Regions from separate parts of the Luteibacter sp. NPDC104163 genome, predicted to be linked through region 2. Evidence: predicted binding sites of a transcription regulator. Region 2 holds the regulator's gene; each other region holds the start of a gene.
What was found. The regulator FliA, encoded in region 2, starts transcription of late flagellar genes. The targets are predictions, from matches to a motif close to TAAAGTTTNNCNNNCNNNGGCCGATAA.
Positions count from the first base shown of each region.

Region 1 (7,396 bases), on a different contig from region 2:
CGGCTGCCATACGAAATGGCTCACCGATCCGGAATCCGGATCCTCGCTCGAACTGGATGGACCTTGCGGTCTTAGGCTCCAGACCCCTTGTACTACCTCACCCTACTGCCGCGCGGGAGGGTAAATCGTCGGTGGGTTTGTTATAAAGCTATGGGTAACCCAATGGATTGTCAATGGATTTTCAGGGATGACTCAAATCATCGTGCCAGGCGGAGCGGAAACCGCGCCGAGCCCCCACGCCAACGATCGATGGGAGGTCAATGGCTGTGCGGACCTTGGATTTCTAGACACCACCGGCCTCTCGGGCGCCTATCCCGCAGAGCAACTCCCTATACGCCTCGCTCGTGGTTTCCACGACCACGGAAAGAACGTAGGTTGGGGTGAGGCACACGTGCTGGCCCGCCATGGCGGTTGGGTCGCCCGCGTGGCAGCTGCAATGCGTAAGGAGCCGATGCCGGTTGCCGAACTCGTTTGGCTCAAGCTTCAGGAGACGGGCGCCATCTATGAGGCGGAAAAATCTTCAAAGACCAAGCTTGCTCTCACCGTAGGGCACAGCGCCCTCATGGTCCTTCAGTACGTCCGCGACGGCTTTTTCTCCGTTACCACCCTGTACGCCTTGCCACACCACCTTGATGGAAGGCGGGTAGGCCGGTACGTCGGCACGAAACACCACGCGGTACGTCCAGTGTGCGAACTCGTTTCGTCGCAGACTGCATGGCGTCATACGTTCTGAGGCGCCATGCATGGGGCCACACCGCGCCCTAAAGCTTTCCTCCACAGCGCCGATAAGCCATCCGAACGACCCCCCGGGCACGGTAAGACCATGGCGAAGAAATCCTCCCAAGACGCAACCCCGGCGCCGCTTGCGCTGGAAGCGGACCTGCGTATCGGCGCCGCCCCGGCGCTGCGCGATACCCTGCTCGCGGCGCTCAACGCCGGCAAGCCCGTGCAGCTCGATGGCACGGCCGTGGCGCAGGCCGATGCGGCCGCGCTGCAGGTCCTTGCCGCGTTCAGCCGGGATGCCCGCGCGGCCAGCGTGCCGGTGGCCTGGGTGGGTGCCAGCGATACCCTTCGCCGTGGCGTCACGGTGCTCGGGCTTAATGCATTGATTGAACTGCCGGCTCCGGCCGGCGTGAACTGAAGGTAGAGCACTCCGATGGCTAAGATTCTTGCGGTAGACGACTCGGCTTCCATGCGCAGCATGGTCGCCTTCACCCTGCGTGGCGCCGGCCATGACGTCGAAGAGGCCGATAACGGCCGCGCGGCGCTGGACCAGGCGGGTGTGCACAAGTTCGACCTCGTGCTGGCCGACGTGAACATGCCTGTGATGGATGGCATCTCGATGGTGCGCGAGATGCGCACGATGGCCGGCTACAGCGGCGTGCCGATCCTCATGCTGACCACCGAGTCGGACACGAACAAGAAGATGGAAGGCAAGGCCGCCGGTGCCACCGGCTGGCTGGTCAAGCCGTTCGATCCCGACCAGCTGCTGGCCACCGTCGCCCGCGTGCTCGGTTAATCCACAGTTCCAAGCGTTCCGGTTTATTCCAGGGTTTACCCATGTCCAAAGTCGATCTGGCGCAATTCCACAAGGCGTTCCATGAAGAGAGCCTCGACGGCCTCGACGCCATGGAGCAGGCGCTCCTCGCGCTGGACGAGGGTGCGGAAGACCCGGAACTGATCAACGTCGTGTTCCGCGCTGCCCATTCGATCAAGGGCGGCGCGGCCACGTTCGGTTTTGCCGATGTCGCCGCGTTCACCCACGTGGCCGAGAACCTGATGGACGAGGTCCGTAGCGGCCGCCGCCCGATGGAAAAGGCCGTGGTCGAGCTGCTGCTGCGCTCGGGCGACATCATCCGCGACATGCTCTCGCTGCAGATGGCCGGCCAGCCCGGCGCCACCGCCGAGAGCCAGGCGCTGCTCGGTGAACTCTCGGCCATGGTCTCGGGCGGTTCCGCTGCCCCGGCTGCGGTCGCGAAGGCCGCCGCCCCGGCGGAAACCATCGAAGGCTGGGATATCGCGTTCCGTCCGTTCGATTACCTGCTGAAGACCGGCAACGACCCGGCGCGCATGTTCCGCGAGCTCGAGGCCATGGGCCCGCTCACGGTCACGGCCGACCTGTCGAAGCTGCCGCCGCTGGCGGAGATGGATCCCTCGTCGTCGTACCTTGCGTACACGCTCAACCTTGCCGCCGGTGCAAAGCGCGCCGCGGTGGAAGGCGTGTTCGACTGGGTGGATGGCGATTGCGACCTCACGATCACCCCGCGTGTCGCGGCACCGGCCCCCGTGGCCGCCGCGCCCGCCGCTCCTGCCACGCCCGCCGCACCCCGCGCCGTGCGCGACGTGGCTACCAACAGCGAGGCCAGCTCGGTCCGCGTTGGCATCGAAAAGATCGATACGCTGATCAACCTGGTCGGCGAGCTGGTCATCACCCAGTCGATGCTCAGCCAGTTCCACGACGGCGTCTCCGACGCACAGCTGGAAATGCTGCGCCAGGGCCTCGCCCAGCTCGGCCGCCACACGCGCGAGCTGCAGGAAAGCGTGATGAGCATCCGCATGCTGCCGATCAGCACGGTGTTCAACCGCTTCCCGCGCCTGGTCCGCGACCTGGCCCAGAAGCTGGACAAGAAAGTGGTGCTCGACCTGCGTGGCGAAGGCACCGAACTCGACAAGACCGTGCTCGAGAAGATCGGCGACCCGCTGGTCCACCTCGTGCGCAACGCGATCGACCATGGCCTGGAAGTGCCGGCGAAGCGCCTGGCGGCCGGCAAGGGCGATACGGGCACGCTGCGCATGGAGGCCTTCCACCGCGGCGGCTCCATCGTGGTTGAAGTGGGCGACGATGGCGCCGGCCTGAACCGCGATGCCATCGTGGCCAAGGCCGTGCAGCGCGGCATCATCGCCTCGGGCGATGGCATGTCCGACGAACAGGTCGCCGAACTCATTTTCGAAGCCGGCTTCTCCACCGCCGCCGCCACCACCGATCTCTCGGGCCGTGGCGTGGGCATGGACGTGGTCCGCCGCAACGTCATGGATCTCGGCGGCACCGTCGCGATTTCCAGCAAGTACGGCCAGGGCACGACGTTCACCATCACGCTTCCGCTGACTCTTGCGATCATCGACGGCCTCACCGCCGCGGTGGGTGAGGAGACCTACATCGTGCCGCTGGTTTCCATCGTGGAATCGGTGCAGGTGAAGCCCGAGGCGCTGCGCAGCGTTGTCGGCGGCGGCGAACTGTTCCGCTTCCGCGACGAGTGGCTGCCGATCATCCGTCTGTACGACGTGTTCGGCTGCGAAGGCCCGCGTCGTGCCATCGAGGACGGCATCGTCATCGTGGTGGAAGGCGAGGGCACGCGCATCGGCCTGTTCGTCGATGAACTCATTGGCCAGCAGCAGGCCGTGGTGAAGTCGCTCGAGGCGAACTACCGCCGCGTCGCCGGCATCTCCGGCGCGACCATCCTGGCCGACGGCTCGGTGGCCCTGATCACCGATATCACCGGGCTCGTTCGCATGCAGGGGCGCCGTAAGGCGGCCTGATCCAGCGAATCGCGCCCAAGGGCGCTCCCACAAGAGCTTCGCGGCCCTGTGGGAGCGCGCTTGCGCGCGATAAGCCCCAGCGAAACCCGCGAAATTCCCACTAAAGGTCCCCCGGTCACGGCCGATACCCCCTTGAGGGGTCCCGAACCGCCGCACCGATCCGCAGTGGGAACACAATGAACCAGCCAGCCAGCACCGCCACCGTGGCCGATGAAGCCGCGCAGTACCTGACCGTCAACCTCGGCAACGAGGAATACGGCGTCGATATCCTCGCCGTCCGTGAAATCCGTGGCTGGACACCGGTCACCCGCATCCCGCAGGCGCCGTCCTATGTCCTGGGCGTGCTGAACCTCCGTGGCGCCATCGTCCCCGTGCTCGACCTCCGCCTGCGCTTCGGCCTGGCCCGCGAGGAATACACGGCTACCACCGTCTGCGTCATCGTCATGGTGGCCGGCCGCCAGTTCGGCGTGGTCGTGGATGCCGTCTCCGACGTGGTCGAAGTCTCGCCGTCGGGCGTCCGCCCGGTGCCGGATATGGGCACGACGGTCGATACCGAATACCTGAAGGGCCTGACCTCGGTCGGTGAGCGCATGGTGCTCCTGCTCGATGTCGACCGCCTGCTGCAGCCGCAGGACGCCCAGATGCTGGAAGCCGCGCTGGCTTCCGCCGATACGAAAGCCGTGGCCTGAAGGCCGCGTTGAACTTGCCTTCGAAAACCTTCGAACTGGAATCGTGATGAAGAAGTTGAAGCTGAAGATCCCCGCCCTGACGGTCCGCGGCCGTCTCTACGGCGTGCTCGGCCTGATGGCGGCCATGTTGATCGGTGGCGCGGCCATCGGCCTCGGCGTCATGTATATCCAGAACGAAGGCATGCGTGAGGTCTACGAAGAAGAGCTCGTGCCGGCCAACATGCTGAGCCAGGTGAGCACGCAGTCGCTCATGGCGTTCATCGTGCTGAGCGAAGGCGCGAGCAAGGCGACCGACAAGAGTGTCGTCGCGCAGAAGCTGGCTGAGTACGACAAGCTCCAGGCATCGATGGGCGTCCTGAAGGACGAGTTCAAGAAGATGCCGATGTCGCCGGAAATCAAGTCCCTCTACGACAAGTGGCAGGCGACCAACGACGACTACGCTTCGGCGAAGAACGATGTGCTCGACGGCCTGAAGCAGGGCGACGAAGGTACCTCGGACATCATCGAGCTGTCGGTCCGCCCGATCCTCATGGATCGCCAGTCGCAGCTTGCCAAGCTGATCGAAGCCAAGCGCGCCGAAGCGCAGGGCATCTTCAACAAGCAGACCTCGCAGTACCACGCCATCCGGATCTTCGTCGTGGTCGCGCTGTCGGCCGGCCTGCTGGTCAGCCTGCTGATCGCCGTGCTGGTCGTGCGTTCGATCATCCGCACGCTGTCGCACACCGTCGATGTCGCCAACAAGATTGCCGACGGCAAGCTCGGTCACGACATCAAGGTCACCCGCAGCGACGAACTGGGCCAGCTCCAGGCCGCGTTCAAGGCGATGGACGAGCGCCTTGCCGCGATCGTCTCCGAAGTGCGCCACGGCTCGGGCTCGGTCAGCACCGCCGCGCAGCAGATCTCGCGCGGTAACGACGACCTGTCGCAGCGCACGCAGGAACAGGCCTCGAGCCTCGAAGAAACCGCTTCGTCGATGGAGGAAATGACCTCCACCGTGAAGCAGAACGCCGAAAACGCGAGCCATGCGAACCAGCTGGCCCGCGGTGCACGCGAGCAGGCGGAGAAGGGCGGCGAAGTCGTCGCGCAGACCGTCGTCGCCATGCGCGAGATCAACAGCTCCTCGAAGAAGATCTCCGACATCGTCAGCCTGATCGACGAAATCGCGTTCCAGACCAACCTGCTGGCGCTCAATGCCGCGGTGGAAGCGGCGCGTGCCGGTGAGCAGGGCCGCGGCTTCGCCGTGGTCGCGACCGAAGTGCGCAACCTGGCCCAGCGTTCGGCCGGTGCCGCGAAGGAAATCAAGGGCCTGATCAACGACAGCGCGAACAAGGTGAAGGCCGGTTCGGAGCTGGTCGACCAGTCGGGCAAGGCGCTCGCCGAGATCGTGGACAGCGTGAAGAAGGTGACCGACATCGTCGCCGAGATCGCCGCCGCCAGCTCGGAGCAGTCCGCCGGTATCGACCAGGTGAACCACGCCGTGCTGCAGATGGACGAGATGACCCAGCAGAACGCCGCGCTGGTGGAAGAATCCGCCGCCGCCGCCCGTGCCATGCACGAGCAGGCCACGGAGCTCAGCCGCCAGGTGTCGTTCTTCCAGGTGAGCGGCGCCGCCGCCACGACCAGCAAGGCCGCCCGCAAGGACCCGACCCAGCAGGAAATGGAAACCGTCTTCGCGTCGGTGCGCAGCCAGCCGGCTCCCGCTCGCACGCAGCGCCCGGCCGAAGCCGCTGGCGATGCCGGTGTGTGGAAGGAGTTCTGATCCATGAACGCGCTCGTCAACAACGGCGATGCCGTCGTGCAGGCGAGCGCGACGGGGCCCAGCCTCGGCGAAACCGAGTTCGCCTTCCTGCGTGAGTTCGTGCTGCAGCATTGCGGCATCTCACTGGGCGAGCACAAGCGCCAGCTCGTGCAGGGGCGCCTGTTGCGCCGCCTGCGCGCGTTGAACCTGCCGGGTTTCGCGGCGTATTGCGATCTTCTGCGCCGCGACCCCGACGCGGAACTCGGCGAGCTGGCCAGCTGCATCAGCACCAACGTCACCTCGTTCTTTCGCGAGATGCACCATTACGACATGCTCGTGAATGAGTTGCTGCCGCGCTGGCTCGAGGAGAAGAAGAAAAACGGCGGCCGCCTGCGAATCTGGTCGGCCGGCTGCTCCACGGGCGAGGAGCCCTATGCGATCGCGATGGTCCTGGCCGAGGCGCTCGAGCGCACCGGTGCCACTATCGACGCAAAGATCCTGGCCACCGACCTGTCGCCGCAGGCCCTGGAAGCCGCCCGGAAGGGCGTGTATCCGGTGGATCGCCTCGGCGGCGTGGATGAAGCGCGCCGCCGCCGCTGGTTCCTGCGTGGCGAAGGCTCGTTCGATGGCTACGTGCAGGTGCACCCGCGCCTGCGCGAGCTGGTGACCATCCAGCCGCTCAACCTGCTCCACGAATGGCCCATGCAGGGCAAGTTCGATGCCATTTTCTGCCGTAACGTCGTCATCTATTTCGATAAGCCGACGAAACAGCGCCTGTTCGCTAGATACGCCGGCATGCTGGAAAGCCGGGGTTACCTGTTCCTTGGCCATTCGGAATCCATGTATGGACTCTCCGACGATTTTGACCTGATCGGCCGCACGGTTTACCGGAAACGTACATGAGCGACACGTTCGTCGCGCAGCCGCGGACTTTCGCCGGCTTCGATCCAAAGAGTGTGTTGCCCGGGTTTGAGCACGTCCGCCGCTTCTGGGATCCCGCCCAGGACGTGGTCACGGTGAAGATCCTGCCGGGCGAGTACTACGTCAGCATGCAGGAAGAGATGATCTCCACGGTCCTCGGCTCGTGCGTGGCCGCGTGCGTGCGCGATACGCGCCGCCGTATCGGGGGCATGAACCATTTCATGCTGCCCGAGCCGGCCAGCGCCGATCGCGACAGCTGGGGTTCGACCGTGGGCCGCGCGGCGCGCTATGGCAACGACGCCATGGAACACCTGATCAACGCGATCCTCAAGGCGGGCGGCCGGCGCGAAGACCTCGAAGTGAAGATCTTCGGCGGTGGCCGCGTGCTGCAGACCATGACCGACATCGGCCAGCGCAACATCGCCTTCGTCCAGCGTTACATCGCGACCGAAAAGCTGAAGCTCTGCGCCGCCGATGTCGGCGATATCTACCCGCGCCACGTGCAGTTCTT
Region 1 covers NZ_JBVJMK010000003.1:287,291-294,686, reverse strand. The annotation lists gene ACZ6YI_RS06205 (hypothetical protein) at 188-733, shown strand; gene ACZ6YI_RS06200 (STAS domain-containing protein) at 824-1,141, shown strand; gene ACZ6YI_RS06195 (response regulator) at 1,157-1,519, shown strand; gene ACZ6YI_RS06190 (chemotaxis protein CheA) at 1,561-3,537, shown strand; gene ACZ6YI_RS06185 (chemotaxis protein CheW) at 3,714-4,226, shown strand; gene ACZ6YI_RS06180 (methyl-accepting chemotaxis protein) at 4,273-5,985, shown strand; gene ACZ6YI_RS06175 (CheR family methyltransferase) at 5,989-6,867, shown strand; gene cheD (chemoreceptor glutamine deamidase CheD) at 6,864-7,396, shown strand, end outside.
Region 1: a site for FliA is predicted at 3,639-3,665, ahead of ACZ6YI_RS06185 (chemotaxis protein CheW). Genes of this name have one in related genera too.

Region 2 (7,396 bases):
CGCCCAAGTTCGATCGCCTGAACCCGATCCAGGGCTTCTCCCGCCTGGTCTCGAAGAACGGGCTGGTCGAGCTGGGCAAGTCCGTGCTGAAGCTGCTCTTCATCGGCGGCGCGCTGGCCTGGTACCTGCGCAAGAGCACCATCGAGATGTACGCGGTCGGCTCCGGCTCGGTGGAGGAGGGCATCTCGCACGCCTTCGGCATGTTCGGCAGCGCCTCGCTGGTCTTCGCGGTAGCCCTGGGCGCCATCGGCCTGATCGATGCGCCGTGGCAGAAGTACAGCTTCATGTCGAAGATGAAGATGACCAAGCAGGAAGTGAAGGACGAGCACAAGGAAAACGAAGGCTCGCCGGAGCTGAAGTCAAAAATCCGCCAGATGCAGCACCAGATGGCCCGCCGCCGCATGATGGAAGACGTGCCCACGGCCGACGTCATCATCGCCAACCCGACGCACTTCTCGGTGGCCCTCAAGTACGACGAAAACCGCATGGGAGCGCCGCGCGTGGTGGCGAAGGGCATGGATGTGATCGCCCTGCAGATCCGGCAACTGGGTACCGATTCGAAGGTTCCGGTCGTCGAGGCGGCCCCGTTGGCACGAGCCTTGTATCACACGACGGAAATCGGACGCGAAATCCCCTCGGCCCTGTACGTGGCCGTGGCCCAGATCCTGGCCTACGTGTTCCGTTTGAAGCAGGCGATCGCCGTTGGCGACCTCCCGCCCGACATGCCCCAGCAGGAGATCGATCCGGAGCTGATGGGCCCTTACCGCATGGATAAGTGAGACAGATGGCAGCCTCCCAGAACCTGATGGGCACCTTCCGGCAGATCGGCCGCCGTGGCGTGGCCGCGCCCATCGCCATGCTGATCATGCTCGGCATGATGATGCTGCCGTTGCCGCCCTTCATGCTGGACCTGCTGTTCACGTTCAACATCGCGCTGTCGCTGGTGATCCTGCTGGCCACCATGTACGTGATGCGCCCCCTGGAGCTGGCCTCGTTCCCGACCGTGGTGCTGTTCGCGACCCTGCTGCGCCTGGCGCTGAACATCGCCTCGACCCGCGTGGTGCTGCTGCACGGCCACAACGGCCCCGGCGCGGCCGGCAAGGTGATCGAGGCGTTCGCCGAGTTCGTCATCGGCGGCAACTTCGCCGTCGGCTTCGTCGTCTTCGCCATCCTCACCATCATCAACTTCGTGGTCGTGACCAAGGGCGCCACCCGCGTCTCCGAAGTGACCGCCCGCTTCACCCTCGATGCCATGCCCGGCAAGCAGATGGCGATCGACGCCGACCTCAACGCCGGCCTGCTCACCCAGGAACAGGCGCGTGAGCGCCGCCAGGAAGTGCGCGAGGAAGCGGACTTCTACGGCTCGATGGACGGTGCGTCCAAGTTCGTCCGCGGCGATGCCACGGCCGGTATCCTCATCCTCGTCATCAACATGCTCGGTGGTTTCTTCATCGGCATGTTCCAGCACGGCCTCTCGGCCGGCGAAGCCGCGCGCACCTACACCCTGCTGACCATCGGTGACGGCCTGGTCGCCCAGGTGCCGGGCCTGATGCTCTCGATCGCCACGGCGGTCATCGTCACCCGCGTGTCCAAGTCGCAGGAAATGGGAAAGCAGGTGTTCGGCCAGCTCTTCAGCCAGCCGAAGGCGCTGGCCGTCGCCGCCGCCGTGCTCGGCACCATGGGTCTCATCCCGGGCATGCCGAATATCCCGTTCCTGCTGCTCGCCGGTATCGCGGGCTTCGGCGCGTGGAAGCTGCAGCAGCGCAAGCTGATGCCGGCCGGCGCCGCCGCGGGCACCCCGGGCGCGCCGGGCACCGAACTGGCCGCGCTCGAAACCGCGCCGCCGGCCGAACGCCTCGAGCTCTCGTGGGAAGACGTGGCCCAGGTCGACACCGTGGGCCTCGAAGTCGGTTACCGGCTCATCCCTCTGGTCGACAAGGCGCAGGGCGGTGAACTCATGGCGCGCATCAAGTCGGTGCGCCGCAAGCTCTCGCAGGAACTGGGTTTCCTGGTGCCGTCCGTGCACATCCGCGACAACCTGGACCTGGCGCCGCACGGTTACCGCATCTCGCTGATGGGCGTGCCCATGGGCGAGGCCGAGATCCACACCGAGCGCATGCTTGCGATCGATCCGGGCCGCGTGCACGGCACGATCAACGGCATCGCCACGCGCGACCCGGCCTTCGGCCTCGATGCCGTGTGGATCGAGCCGGGCCTGCGTGAACACGCGCAGACGCTGGGCTACACCGTGGTCGATCCGGCCACCGTCATCGCGACCCATCTTTCCCACATCCTGCAGAACCACGCGCACGAGCTCATCGGCCACCAGGACGTCCAGCAGCTGCTCGACCGCCTGGCCCAGCAGACCCCGAAGCTGGTGGAAGACCTGGTGCCGAAGCGCCTGTCGCTGGGCGCAGTGGTGAAGGTGCTGCAGAACCTGCTCGCCGAGCGCGTGCCCATCCGCAACTTCCGCGGCATCGTCGAATCGCTGGCGGAGAACGCGGGGCAGAGCCAGGACCCGGGCGTGCTCGCCGCCGCCGTGCGTGTCGGCCTGGGTCGCCAGATCGTCCAGGAAATCGCCGGCCTCGGCACCGAGGTGCCCGTCATTACTTTGGCACCGGAACTCGAACAGATCCTGCTCCAGTCGCTCCAGGGCGGTGGTCCCGCCGGCGCGGCGGTCGAGCCGGGCCTGGCAGATCGTCTGCAGAAGAACGTCGCGGACGCCGCTCGCCGCCAGGAAGCGGCGGGCGAACCGGCCGTGTTGCTGGTCTCGCCGGCACTTCGTCCATGGCTTTCGCGTTTCACGCGGCATGTGGCCCAAAACCTGCATGTACTTGCGTACAACGAGGTTCCGGACAACCGCCGCGTCAAGCTGGTGACGGCCCTGGGACGATAGGAATGAGACACCGCGCGGGGATTTGCCCCGGCGGACGTGACAGAACAAGGTGGCGCCGCAGGCAAGCGGGGCGCCGATCGACGAAGACAGGATCGAACGCATGAAAATCAAACGATTCGTTGCTCCCGACATGCGCCAGGCCATGCGCCAGGTGCGTGATGAGCAGGGTCCGGACGCCGTGATCCTGTCCACGCGTCGGCTGGATGACGGCATCGAGATCATCGCCGCGCTCGACTACGACGAAGCGCTGGTGCGCGAAGCCGGCTTTGCGTTCGAGCCGCCGGCGGAAGAGAAGGCCGAGACGATCCGTGCCACCCGCGATAACCGCGAAGCCGAGCGCATGGCGCGCGTCGACCAGGCCCGTGCGGCGACGGCCGCCGCCGTCGAACGCGCCGCCCGTTCGGCTCCGGCCGCACCGAATGCGCCGCAGCGCCAGTCCTCCGCCGCGCTGGCCGCCAGCGTCGCCGACGTCGTACGCGCCGCCACGGTGACCGCGCCGCAGAACGACACCGCGGTGAACGGCATGCGCGCCGAGATCAACAACCTGCGCGAGATGCTGGAAGTGCAGCTCTCCGCGCTGGCCTGGAACCAGAAGGATCGCCAGCAGCCGCTGCACGCCCGCGTGCTCCGCGAGATGACCCGCCTGGGTATCGACGGCGACGTCGCCCGCGCCCTGTGCGCCGAGCTGCCCGAGAACATGACGGCCGAGCAGGCGCGTTACCTGCCGCTGGGCATTCTTTCGCGCAACATCCGCACCAGCGGCCGCAACTTTGACACCGTCGGCGGCGGCATCACCGCCTTCGTCGGCACCACCGGCGTCGGCAAGACCACGAGCATTGCCAAGCTGGCGGCGCGCGCGGTCCTGCGCCATGGCGCTTCCAACGTGGCGCTGATCAGTGCCGACCAGTACCGCATCGGCGCCGGTGCGCAGCTGGAACATTACGGCCGCCTGCTCGGCGTGCGCGTGTACAACGCGCACGATGCGCAGAGCCTGCGCAACGTGTTGCTGCAGCTGCGCGGCAAGCACACGGTGCTGATCGATACCGCCGGCCTCGCCGGCAACGATCCGAAGCTGCAGCAGCAGTTCGAAACGCTGCGCGCCATGGCCGATGTGCGCGTGTGCCTGGTCGTCGCCGCGAATGCGCAGGCCCAGGCCATCGACAACGCCATGCGCGCTTACGCTCCGCTGAAGCCGCAGAGCGCCATCCTTACCAAACTCGACGAGACGCCGCTGCTCGGCGGCGCGCTCTCGGCCCTTATCCGGCACGGAATGCCGCTGGACTACACCACGGATGGACAGCGCGTGCCCGAGGACATCGCCTCCGCCGACGCGCGCAAACTGGTCTGCCTGGCAGCCCAGATGCTCAAGCAGCGCAACGACGAGCCGGATGACGCCATACTTGCCGATCGCTTCGGCTTCGCGTCGTCCACCCCGGCCATGGCCTGATCGCACATTCTGACGAACGTGACTTTGGCAACCGCATCCGCAACTTCTTCACCGGCAGTGAATTCCTTCATGACCACACACGTCGACAACTCGCAGGCCGCCGGACTCAACTGGCTCGCCGACCGCCGGCCCACGCGCAGCATCGCGATCGCGGGCGGCAAGGGCGGCGTCGGCAAGACCACGGTGGCCGTGAACCTCGGCATGGCCCTCGCCATGGGCGGCCGTGACGTCCTCCTGCTCGATGCCGACCTTGGCATGGCCAACATCGACGTGCTGCTGGGCCTCCAGCCGACCCGCCACCTCGGGCACATGCTCGAAGGCGCGTGCGCCATCGAGGACCTGATCCTCGAGGCGGCGCATGGCCTGAAGGTGATTCCCGCCACGTCGGGCACCCGGCGCATGGCGCAGCTGCCCAACATCGAGCACGCCGCGGTCATCCGCGCGTTCGACGAATACCCGCTGGCCCCCGAATACCTGATCGTCGATACCGCCGCCGGCATTTCCGACAGCGTGTCGATGTTCGCCGCCGCCTCGGACGAAGTGGTGGTCGTGGTCTGCGACGAGCCGGCCTCGCTGACGGACGCCTACGCGCTGATCAAGGTCCTGTCGCGCGAGTTCGCGGTGAACCGCTTCCGCATCGTGGCCAACATGGTCCGCCATGCGCAGGAAGGGCGCCAGCTGTTCGAAAAGCTTTCGCGGGTGACCAACCGGTTCCTGGATGTCTCCCTCGATTTCATGGGCATGGTCCCCCACGACGAGTACCTGCGCCAGGCGATCCGTCGCCAGTCGGCGGTGGTCGATGCGTGGCCGAGCAGCCGCTCGGCGGTGGGATTCAAGAATTTGGCCAGGTCGGTCGATACATGGGGTGAACCCGAACCCCGTGGTCAGGGTCGCATCGGCTTTTTTGCCGGGCGTGAACACGTGGGGGGAGGGCTGCCGTTGTGAGCGTCGCGAGCGAATACCTTGAAATTACTAAGGTTCCGGCCGATCAACTGGTGAAAACGCACGCGCCGCTGGTGCGCCGGATCGCCTATCACCTGATGGGCCGCCTGCCACCCAGCGTCGATGCGAACGACCTCATGCAAGCCGGGATGATCGGCTTGCTCGAGGCGGCAAGGAATTATTCGCCGACTCGCGCGGCCAGCTTCGAAACCTATGCGGGCATCCGCATTCGTGGCGCCATGCTGGATGAACTGCGCAAGACGGACTGGACCCCGCGCAGCGTCCACAGGAAATTGCGCGAGGTGGCGGAAGTTACAAGGCAGATCGAGAACGAAACGGGTGGCGACGCCGACGACGTGGAAGTGATGAAGCGTCTTGGCATCGACGCCATGGAATACAACCAGATCCTGGCCGACGCGGCGAGCGCGCGGTTGCTGAGCCTCACGGCGCCCGAAGGCGACGAAGGCTCCGCGATCGACGTGGCCGACCCGGACGCCACGGGCCCGGATGGCCTGTTCGAGCAGGACGGCATGCGCCATGCGCTGGCCGAATCGATCGACGGGCTGCCCGAGCGCGAAAAGCTGGTGATGTCGCTGTACTACGATGAAGAACTCAACCTGAAGGAAATCGGTGCGGTGTTGGGAGTAAGCGAATCACGTGTCTGCCAGATCCATGGCCAGGCGCTGATCCGTCTCCGGGCACGCATGTCGGGTTGGAAAGACAAACACTAAGAAATACGCGGCAGTAAGGCGGAGAACGCTTTGGACAAGAACATGAAAATCCTCGTGGTGGACGATTTCTCCACCATGCGGCGCATCGTCCGTAACCTCCTGGTGGAGTTGGGCTTTACCAACACGCTGATCCAGGAAGCGGAAGACGGCAACGCGGCGCTGGCGCTCCTGCGCTCGCAGCCGATCGACCTGGTGGTCACCGACTGGAACATGCCGAACATGACCGGCATCGACCTGCTCCGTGCCATCCGTGCGGATGCCAACCTGAAATCCCTGCCGGTGCTCATGGTCACCGCCGAGAACAACCGCGACCAGATCATCGCGGCCGCGCAGAGCGGCGTGAATGGTTACGTCGTGAAGCCGTTCACCGCGGTGACGCTGAAGGAAAAGCTCGACAAGATCTTCGAACGACTCGCCGCGGCAGCGGGCTAAGGGACTGACATGAATACGATGATTTCCGCGGGCCAGGACGTGGCACCCGAACTGCGCGAGCTGCTCGACGCCGATGACAGCGTGGCTTTCGAGCAGGCGCTGGACAAGCTGATCCGCAGCCGCGAGCAGCACCTGTTCCTGGCGCTGGGCCACCTCGCCCGTGACCTGCACGAATCGGCGCGCCGCCTTGCCTCGGATATCTCGGGCGATGGCGTGCCCGGCACCATGAGCGATGCGCGCAAGCACCTGCGCGATGTGCTCGAGATGAGCTCGCAGGCCGCGCACCGCACGCTGGATTTCAGCGAAAAGCTGCGCCCGCAGGCACAGTCGCTGGCGAAGCAGGCCGACGAGCTGCTGGTGCTCGACCAGGCCGATCCCGCCTTCACCGCCAACGCCACGTCGCTCGCCGTTCGCGTCGGCGATTTCGCGCAGAGCTGCGATATCGGGCTCGGCGAGATGGTCGAGGCACAGTCCTGGCAGGATCTCTCCGGCCAGCGCGTCGCCCAGGTGGAGTCGTTCATGGCCAAGGTGGAATCGTCGCTCGTGGAACTGGTGCGCCTCACCGGTTCGCTCGCGGGCGCCCATACGCCGGCCGCCGACAAGGTCAGCCAGGACGAAGTGGATCGCCTCCTCAGCGAATTTGGCTTCTGAGTCCGCCATGAGCGTGGAGCTGGACAACGAGCTGCTCAACGTCTTCCTGATCGAGGCGCGCGAACTGCTCGAGACCCTGGGCGAACAGCTCGTGGATCTCGAAGCCTCTCCGGAAGACAGCGAGCTCCTGAACGCGGTGTTCCGCGCGTTCCATACCGTAAAGGGCGGTGCGGGCTTCCTTGGCCTCAACGCCATGGTGGAACTCTGCCACCGCGCGGAAGATCTCCTGAACGAAGCGCGCAATGGCGCGATCGTGCTCAACGCGGGCCTGATGGACGCGTTGCTGGAGTCGCTCGA
Region 2 covers NZ_JBVJMK010000001.1:278,607-286,002, reverse strand. The annotation lists gene flhB (flagellar biosynthesis protein FlhB) at 1-779, shown strand, start outside; gene flhA (flagellar biosynthesis protein FlhA) at 785-2,896, shown strand; gene flhF (flagellar biosynthesis protein FlhF) at 2,997-4,343, shown strand; gene ACZ6YI_RS01185 (MinD/ParA family protein) at 4,413-5,288, shown strand; gene ACZ6YI_RS01180 (RNA polymerase sigma factor FliA) at 5,285-6,016, shown strand; gene cheY (chemotaxis response regulator CheY) at 6,047-6,448, shown strand; gene ACZ6YI_RS01170 (protein phosphatase CheZ) at 6,458-7,099, shown strand; gene ACZ6YI_RS01165 (chemotaxis protein CheA) at 7,107-7,396, shown strand, end outside.

Region 3 (7,396 bases), 180 kb from region 2:
CGTCGATCGCCATGCCGAGCGTCAGCACGATACCGGCGATACCCGGCATGGTGAGCGTCACGCCGATGGCCGACATGACGGCGACCAGCAGCACCAGGTTGAAGAACAGCGCGACGTCGGCGACCAGGCCGAAGAGCTTGTAGTAGATGGCCGCGGCGAGCAGCACGAGGCCGAGGCCGAGCATCACCGCCTTGAAGCCCATGTCGATGTTGTCGGCGCCCAGGCTGGGGCCGATCACGCTTTCACCGACGATATCGACCGGCGCAGCCAGCGAACCACCGCGCAGCAGCAGCGCCAGCTCGGCGGCTTCCGAGTCGGAAGGCAGGCCATTGGTCTGGAACTGCTTGCCGAACGGGCCGCTGATGTTGGCCTGGTTGATCACCTCTTCCGTGATCTTCGGCGTCTTCACTTCCTTGCCGTCGACCATCTTGGTCTCGAGCGTACGCGTGACGTAGAGCACCGCCATCGGCTTGCCGACGTTGTCGTTGGTGAACTCCTGCATCTTGCGCGCGCCCGCCGAGTTCAGCGTGACGCTGACGTTCGGCGTGCCGTTCTGCGGATCGCGGCCGGAGCTCGCGGTGACCAGCTCATCGCCGCTGGCGATGATCTTCTTGCTGAGCAGGTACGGAATGCGGTGGTCGCGGTCGAAGTACAGCTTGGCGTCCGGCGGGATGCTGCCCGTGCGGGCGGCTTCCATCGCGCGTGCCGAGTCGTACAGGCCGGCGCGGTACTGCAGCGTCGCGGTGGCGCCGATGAGCTTCTTGGCCTCGGCGGTATCCTGCACGCCCGCCAGTTCCACGATGATCTGGTTGGCGCCCTGCTGCTGGATCAGCGGCTCGGACACGCCGAGCTGGTTGACGCGCTGGCGCAGCGTGGTGACGTTCTGGGTGATCGTGCCCTGCGCAAGGTCGCGCAGCTTGGCCGGCTTGACGACCGCCGTGAGCACGTAGCGGTTATCGCCCGAGGCGCCATCGGTGACCGCCAGGTCCGGATAGTCGCTGCCAATGAGCGTGGCCGCCTTCTGGCGGTCCGCATCGGTGCGCAGCACCGCGGTGATGCCCTGGCCGCGTGCGTTGCGGTTGACCGAGTCGTACTGCACGCCCTTGTCGTGCAGCAGCGCGCGGATGTCATCCGTGTAGCGGTTTTCCTGGGTGTCGATGACGCTGTTCTGGTCCACTTCCATCAGGAAGTGCACGCCACCCTGCAAGTCGAGGCCCAGGGGCATCGAGTTCGCATGGATGGAGCGCAGCCACGACGGCACGGTGGAGGCAAGGTTCAGCGCCACCGTGTAGTTGTCGCCGAGGCCCGTGCGCAGCGCATCGGACGCCTTGGCCTGCTGGTCGACATTGCCGAAGCGCGCCAGGAGGCGGCCGTCCTTTTCGTTCACGTCGACCGCCAGGGCCGGCACCTTGGCGGTGGCCAGCAACGCATCGACCTTGCTCTTCAATGTCGCGTCAACCGCCGCGCCGCGGTTACCGGAGATCTGCACCGCCGGCTGGGGCGGGAAGACATTCGGCAACGCGTAGACGATGCCGACCAGCAACACGATCACAACCAGCGCGTACTTCCAGCGTGGAAAATCACTCATGCCTTACATTCCGTGGGAGCGGCCGCCCGGCGGCCGCGGCTGACGCGTCTGAGAGAAAACTCAGTTCTTCTTGAGGCTGCCCTTCGGCAGCACCTGGGTGACGGCACCCTTCTGCATCTGGACGACCACGCCCGGCGCGATCTCGACCTTGACGAACGAATCGCCCACTTCCTCGATGCGACCGGCCAGACCGCCGTTCATCACCACCTCATCGCCCTTGGCCAGGGCGGACAGGAGGGCGCGATGCTCCTTCTGACGCTTCATCTGCGGGCGGATCATCATGAAGTAGAAGACACCGAACAGCAGCGCCATGATCAGAAGCTGCGACACACCAAATGCGCCCTGCGGGGCGGCGGCGCCCGTGGCCTGGGCGATGGCGGCGTGGGTCAGAAGGCTCATCAGATTTCTCGCAAGTCATGGAACGGCCAAGCAAAAAGCGACCGCTCACGTAAAAAGATCGTGGATTATGCCACGCCCCCCGGCGGCCGTGTACCGCGCCAGTCCAAGGCTTTGGGGGCGCCCCGGGCGCCCCGCAAGGCCTTATACCCCGTCGACCTCGCCCTTGCGGCGCGCTGCGTAGAACGCCATCACGAAATCGTCGAGGGTCCCGGATTCGATCGCTCCACGCAGCCCGGCCATGAGGCGCTGGTAGTGGCGGAGGTTATGCATGGTCGCCAGCTGGCTGCCGAGGATCTCGTTGCAGCGATCCAGGTGGCGGAGGTAGGCGCGGCTAAACCCGTTGGCGCAGGCGTAACAGTCGCAACCCTCCTCGATCACGCGCGTATCGGTCGCGAACTTCGCGTTACGGATGCGCAACGTGCCGGCATCCGTGAACAGGAAGCCGTTCCGCGCGTTGCGGGTCGGCATCACGCAGTCGAACATGTCGATGCCGCGGCGCACGGCCTCGACGATGTCCTCCGGCCGGCCGACGCCCATCAGGTAGCGCGGGCGCTCCTTCGGCAACAGCGGCAGGGTGAAGTCCAGCGTGTGGTTGCGCTCCGCCTCGGGCTCGCCCACCGCCAGGCCACCCACGGCGTAGCCATCAAAGCCGATATCCACCAGCTGCTCGACCGAGCGGCGGCGCAGGTTCTCGTAGGTGCTGCCCTGGACGATGCCGAACAGGTTGTTCGGGTTCTTCAGGTCGTTGAAGGCACGGCGCGACCGCTCGGCCCAGCGCAGGCTGAGCTCCATCGAGTCCGAGGCCACCTTCTCCGTCGCCGGGTACGGGGTGCACTCGTCGAAGATCATGGCCACGTCGGAATCCAGCACCGTCTGGATCTGCATGGACACTTCGGGCGAAAGGAAGACCTTCGAGCCATCGACCGGGGAGGCGAACGTGACGCCTTCTTCGGTGATCTTGCGCTTATGCGCCAGCGAAAAGACCTGGAAGCCGCCGGAATCGGTGAGGATCGGCCGATCCCAGCCGATGAACTTGTGCAGGCCGCCGAAGGCGCCAACGATGTCGAGGCCGGGCCGGAGGAACAGGTGGAACGTGTTGCCAAGGATGATCTCGGCGCCGGTGTCGCGCACGTCGCGCGGCGTCATGGCCTTGACCGAGCCATAGGTACCCACGGGCATGAACGCGGGGGTTTCCACGGTGCCGCGGCCGAAGCGCAGGCGGCCGCGCCGCGCCGCGCCATCGGTGGCGAGGAGTTCGAAAGGGAGGTTGCTCATCCGCCCATTCTACCCCGTCTGGCCAGGCCGCCCGTCACCTAAAGGTTCCGGGGAATCAGCCGATTCTTACGACACACAGGAGCGCGTCCACGACGGATGCCGCCCAGGCCCCCGGAGGACCTGCCCTTGATCATCCAGCCGACCAGCCTCGCCGCCCAGCTTTGGGCCGGCGCGGCCGCGGGTACCACGGCAGCCACCACCCAGACCTGGGCGGTGGGTACGCTGCTGTCTGCCCGCCTGCTGGCCCAGGTCGACGTGGGCAAGGTCCTCCTGGATATCGGCGGCATGGCCGTGGAGGCGGATGCGGCGGGTACGTCCCTGCCCCAGCAATTCCAGGTGCGCGTGATGACCCAGGGCGCCCAGCCGCAGCTGGAGGTGGTCGTCGGCAACACCGATGAGCGCGTGGCCATGCAGGGCCTGCGCGAACGGCTGCCCATGCAGAACGGTTACTCACAGCTCCTGAGCGTGCTCTCCGCCCTCGCCCGGCGGCCGGTCGCCCGCGTGCTGCCGGAACCGCTGCGGACCGCCCTGGCGACGCTCGAGTCCTCGATCAGCAAGCCAGCGGACCTGGGCACGCCCGACGGCATGAAGCAGGCGATCGCGAAGAGCGGTGCCTTCCTCGAAGCCCACCTGGCCGAGGCGCAGCACGACGCGCCGGCGACCGACGATTTCAAGGCGGCGTTGCTGAACCTGCGCCGTGCCCTGAACGACATCCCGCAGACGCGCCAGGCGATGATCCAGGCGCCCTCGCGGCCGTTCACCGACACCCCGCCGCCGCTCGCGCAGCGCGCCCTGGTCGCGCAGCCGCGCGCACAGGAGCTGCTGGCGGATGAAGACACCGCGGATGGGCTCGTCGCGCACCTGCGCACCGATGTGCGCGCCGCGCTGTCGCGCGTGGAGATCGGCCAGCTCGAATCGCAGCCGCAGGCAGGCCTGTGGATGGTCGAGATCCCGCTGACGGGCGTGCGTGGTTACGACGTGCTCCAGCTGCGCATCGAGGAAGGCAAGCCTTCCGCCGCGGAACCCGATGGCATGTGGACCGTGGGCTTTGCGATCGACCCGCCGACGCTGGGCGCCGTGCAGGGCGAGGTGCAGTTGCGCGGGTCGCGCGTCGCCGTGCGCCTCTGGGCGCAGTACCCGGAGACGGTCGCGCGCCTCGAGAATGAATTCACCACGCTGCGCCGCGTGCTCGAGAAGAGCAACCTGCAGCTCGATCACTTTGCCTGCATGCACGGCCTGCCCGTGCCGACGAGCGCCTATAGCGCCGTCCTCCTCGAAGCACGCGCATGACCCAGCAGCTCCCTTCCCCGCGCCGCAGCGTCACGCTGCGGATGGCCTCGCCTACCAGTCAGGGCAACACCCAGCGCATTGACGCCGATGGCGTGAAAGCGCTGCTCGAGCGTGCCCAGTCCCTGGGCCTGGCACCGCATCTCGATCCGCAGGTGGCCACGCTGCTGGCCGCGGTGCGCTTGCGTGATGACGTGCCGAAGGAGTTGTACGCGGCGCTCGCGGCGGTGGTCGGGACGTTGTTGAACGCTACGCACGATTAGGCGTACGGCGTCGCCGCTTCGTAGGCTATCGCGCGCAAGCGCGCTCCCACAGCGCCGATGCCCCTGTGGGAGCGCGCTTGCGCGCGACTAATACAGGGGCGGTGCCCTTGTGGGAGCGCGCTTGCGCGCGATTACAGGATGCCCAGGCCCTGGATGCTGGCCGCACCCGCTTCGAAACCCGCCATCTCCGCAAACCGCCTGCCGCGGTCGGCGTAGTCCTTGAACTGATCGAAGCTCGGTGCGCCCGGCGACAGCACGACGGTGCCGCGGCCTTGCAGTGCATTGCGCGCCGCACCCACCGCCGCGGCGAGGTCGCTGGCCCGATACACGTTCGCTACGCCCGCCGCCTCCAGCGCATCCGCGATGCGCGGGCCATTCTTCCCCTGGCAGATAATCGCGTCCGGCGCATGCCCGCGCATCGCATCGACGAACACCGTCCAGTCGAGACCGCGATCATGCCCGCCGACGATGAGCGCGACGTGCTCGTCGTGGACGCTTTCCAGCGCGGCGAGGCTCGCCAGCGGCGTGGTGCTGATCGAATCGTTGATCCAGCGCAATCCATCGCGCTCACCGAGCGGCTGCAGGCGATGCGGTAGCGGCACGAAGGTCGCGAGCGCGGGCGCCGCGGCGCGCGCGTCGAGTCCCATGAGCTCCAGCGCGGCCAGCGCGGCACACGCATTGAGCGCGTTGTGCAGGCCCGGGGCCGCGACGCGATCCGCGCGGATCACGTCCTCGGCACCGGAACGAATCCAGCCATCGGCAACGTGCCACCCGGCCTCGTCGCCAAACGTGTTCAACCCGGGATGCTCCGCGGCGCGTGCGAGGAGCACGGGCTGCATGGCATTGACGAGCACGCGCGAGGACGCGGCGATCAGTTTCAGCTTGTCATCGACATAGCGCTCGCGGGAGCCGTGCCAGTCGAGGTGCTCTTCGTACAGGCTGGTGACCACGCCGAGATCCACGCCCAGCGCTTCACCCGTCTGGAAGCTCGACAGTTCGATGACCCACAGGTCGGCCTCGCCTTCGTCCAGCTCGAGCAACGGCATGCCGATGTTGCCGACCAGCGCCGTGCGCACGCCCAGCGAACGCGCCAGGTGCGCAAGCAGGGCGGAGGTCGTGCTCTTGCCCTTGGTGCCGGTCACCGCGACGCTGCGCGCGCCAGCATGGCCCGCGAACCACAACGCGGTGCCGGAAGTGAAGCGCGTGCCACGTGCCTGCGCTTCGAGCAATTCGGGCTTGTACGCCGAGATACCCGGCGACTTGATCACGATGTCGTAGCCCGACAGCGCCTCGCCATCGGGCGCGGCGGCGATCACCCGCGCGTGCGGATAGGCCGCGCGCGCCGCGTCCGCTTCGTCGGTGCCGACGTAGACATCCACGGCCTGCCCGGGAAGGCGTCGCGCCAGCGCATCGAGCGCGGCGCGGCCTTCGCGGCCAAAGCCCCAGACCGCGACGCGCTTGCCAGTGAGGTCAGCCCAGCGCATCCAGCGCTCCAAGCAGGCGCGAAGGCACCAGGTGGGAGGCGCCGGGTTTCAGCCACGGCTCCAGGGCGAGCTCGGAGACGTCCAGCTGCGGGAGGATCTCGCTGCGGAAGCGCGCCACCAGCGCATCTTCCTGCCACTCCGGCCGGTTCGAGAGCGCATACAACGCGGCGCGCGCCTCGGCACCTTCACCGACGCATTCGAACGGCTTGTGGTCGCGGTATTCGAGCAGCGCATCGAACGCCTCCGCCAGGTCGATATCGTCGAGCAGGTTGCGGCCGAAGATCTGCAGCAGGCGCGGCTTGGGCATGAACGGCGCCAGGGCCAGGAACACGAAGTGGCACTTCGGGCACTGCCCACACCAGCGATCCGCGGGCTTGGGCCCGAGGATGCGGAAGTTGCGGTTGCAGCTCGAGAACACGTTGAAATACTCGCCCCCCAGGCGCGCGAACGCGCTGGTCACCGCAAGCTCCGACCAGGGGCGCAGCAGCGAGCAGTAATCGAGGTCGGCGGCGACGTGCGAATGCACGTAGTCGTGGAAGGTCTTCTCGAAGCCGAAGCCCTTGCTCCACTGGTGGTTCACTTCCTGGCCTTCGTATTCCAGCGTGGCCACGGAGGCGGAGCGCTCGTTGGCGAAGACGATGGAATCGTAGCCATACAGCACCGCCGCCACGACGAGGATCGCGGAGTTGATAGCCGTGACCGGGATGTGGCCGTTCCACGCACCCATCCGGTTCAGTTCGAACAGGCCGGGCGCCAGCTCACGCGAGATGTTCAGCGTGGACAGCCCCGTGCGCGCGGCGCACTCGGCGATGAGCGGCGAATTGCCGACCCATGTAGCGGTGGCATCGGCACCGATGGACTTCACCGCTTCCACGGCGACCACGGAATCCTTGCCGCCACCGATCGGCAGCAGCGACCGCTTCGGCAGGCCGATGGCCGGTGCGCTGCCGGTCTTCACGCCGTTATGCGGGAAACGGATGCGGCTGCGCAGGTCCAGGCGGTTGCGGTAGGCGAACTCGGCCAGCCCGTGGAGGTAGAGCGCGTCGAACATCGCCGCGCCCTCCTCGTCCAGCGGCTCGCCTTCCACCACGAGGGAGGGT
Region 3 covers NZ_JBVJMK010000001.1:459,287-466,682, forward strand. The annotation lists gene secD (protein translocase subunit SecD) at 1-1,588, opposite strand, end outside; gene yajC (preprotein translocase subunit YajC) at 1,649-1,987, opposite strand; gene tgt (tRNA guanosine(34) transglycosylase Tgt) at 2,129-3,262, opposite strand; gene fliK (flagellar hook-length control protein FliK) at 3,389-4,552, shown strand; gene ACZ6YI_RS02075 (flagellar biosynthesis protein) at 4,549-4,812, shown strand; gene murD (UDP-N-acetylmuramoyl-L-alanine--D-glutamate ligase) at 4,944-6,296, opposite strand; gene murL (UDP-N-acetyl-alpha-D-muramoyl-L-alanyl-L-glutamate epimerase) at 6,283-7,396, opposite strand, start outside.
Region 3: a site for FliA is predicted at 3,302-3,328, ahead of fliK (flagellar hook-length control protein FliK). Genes of this name have one in related genera too.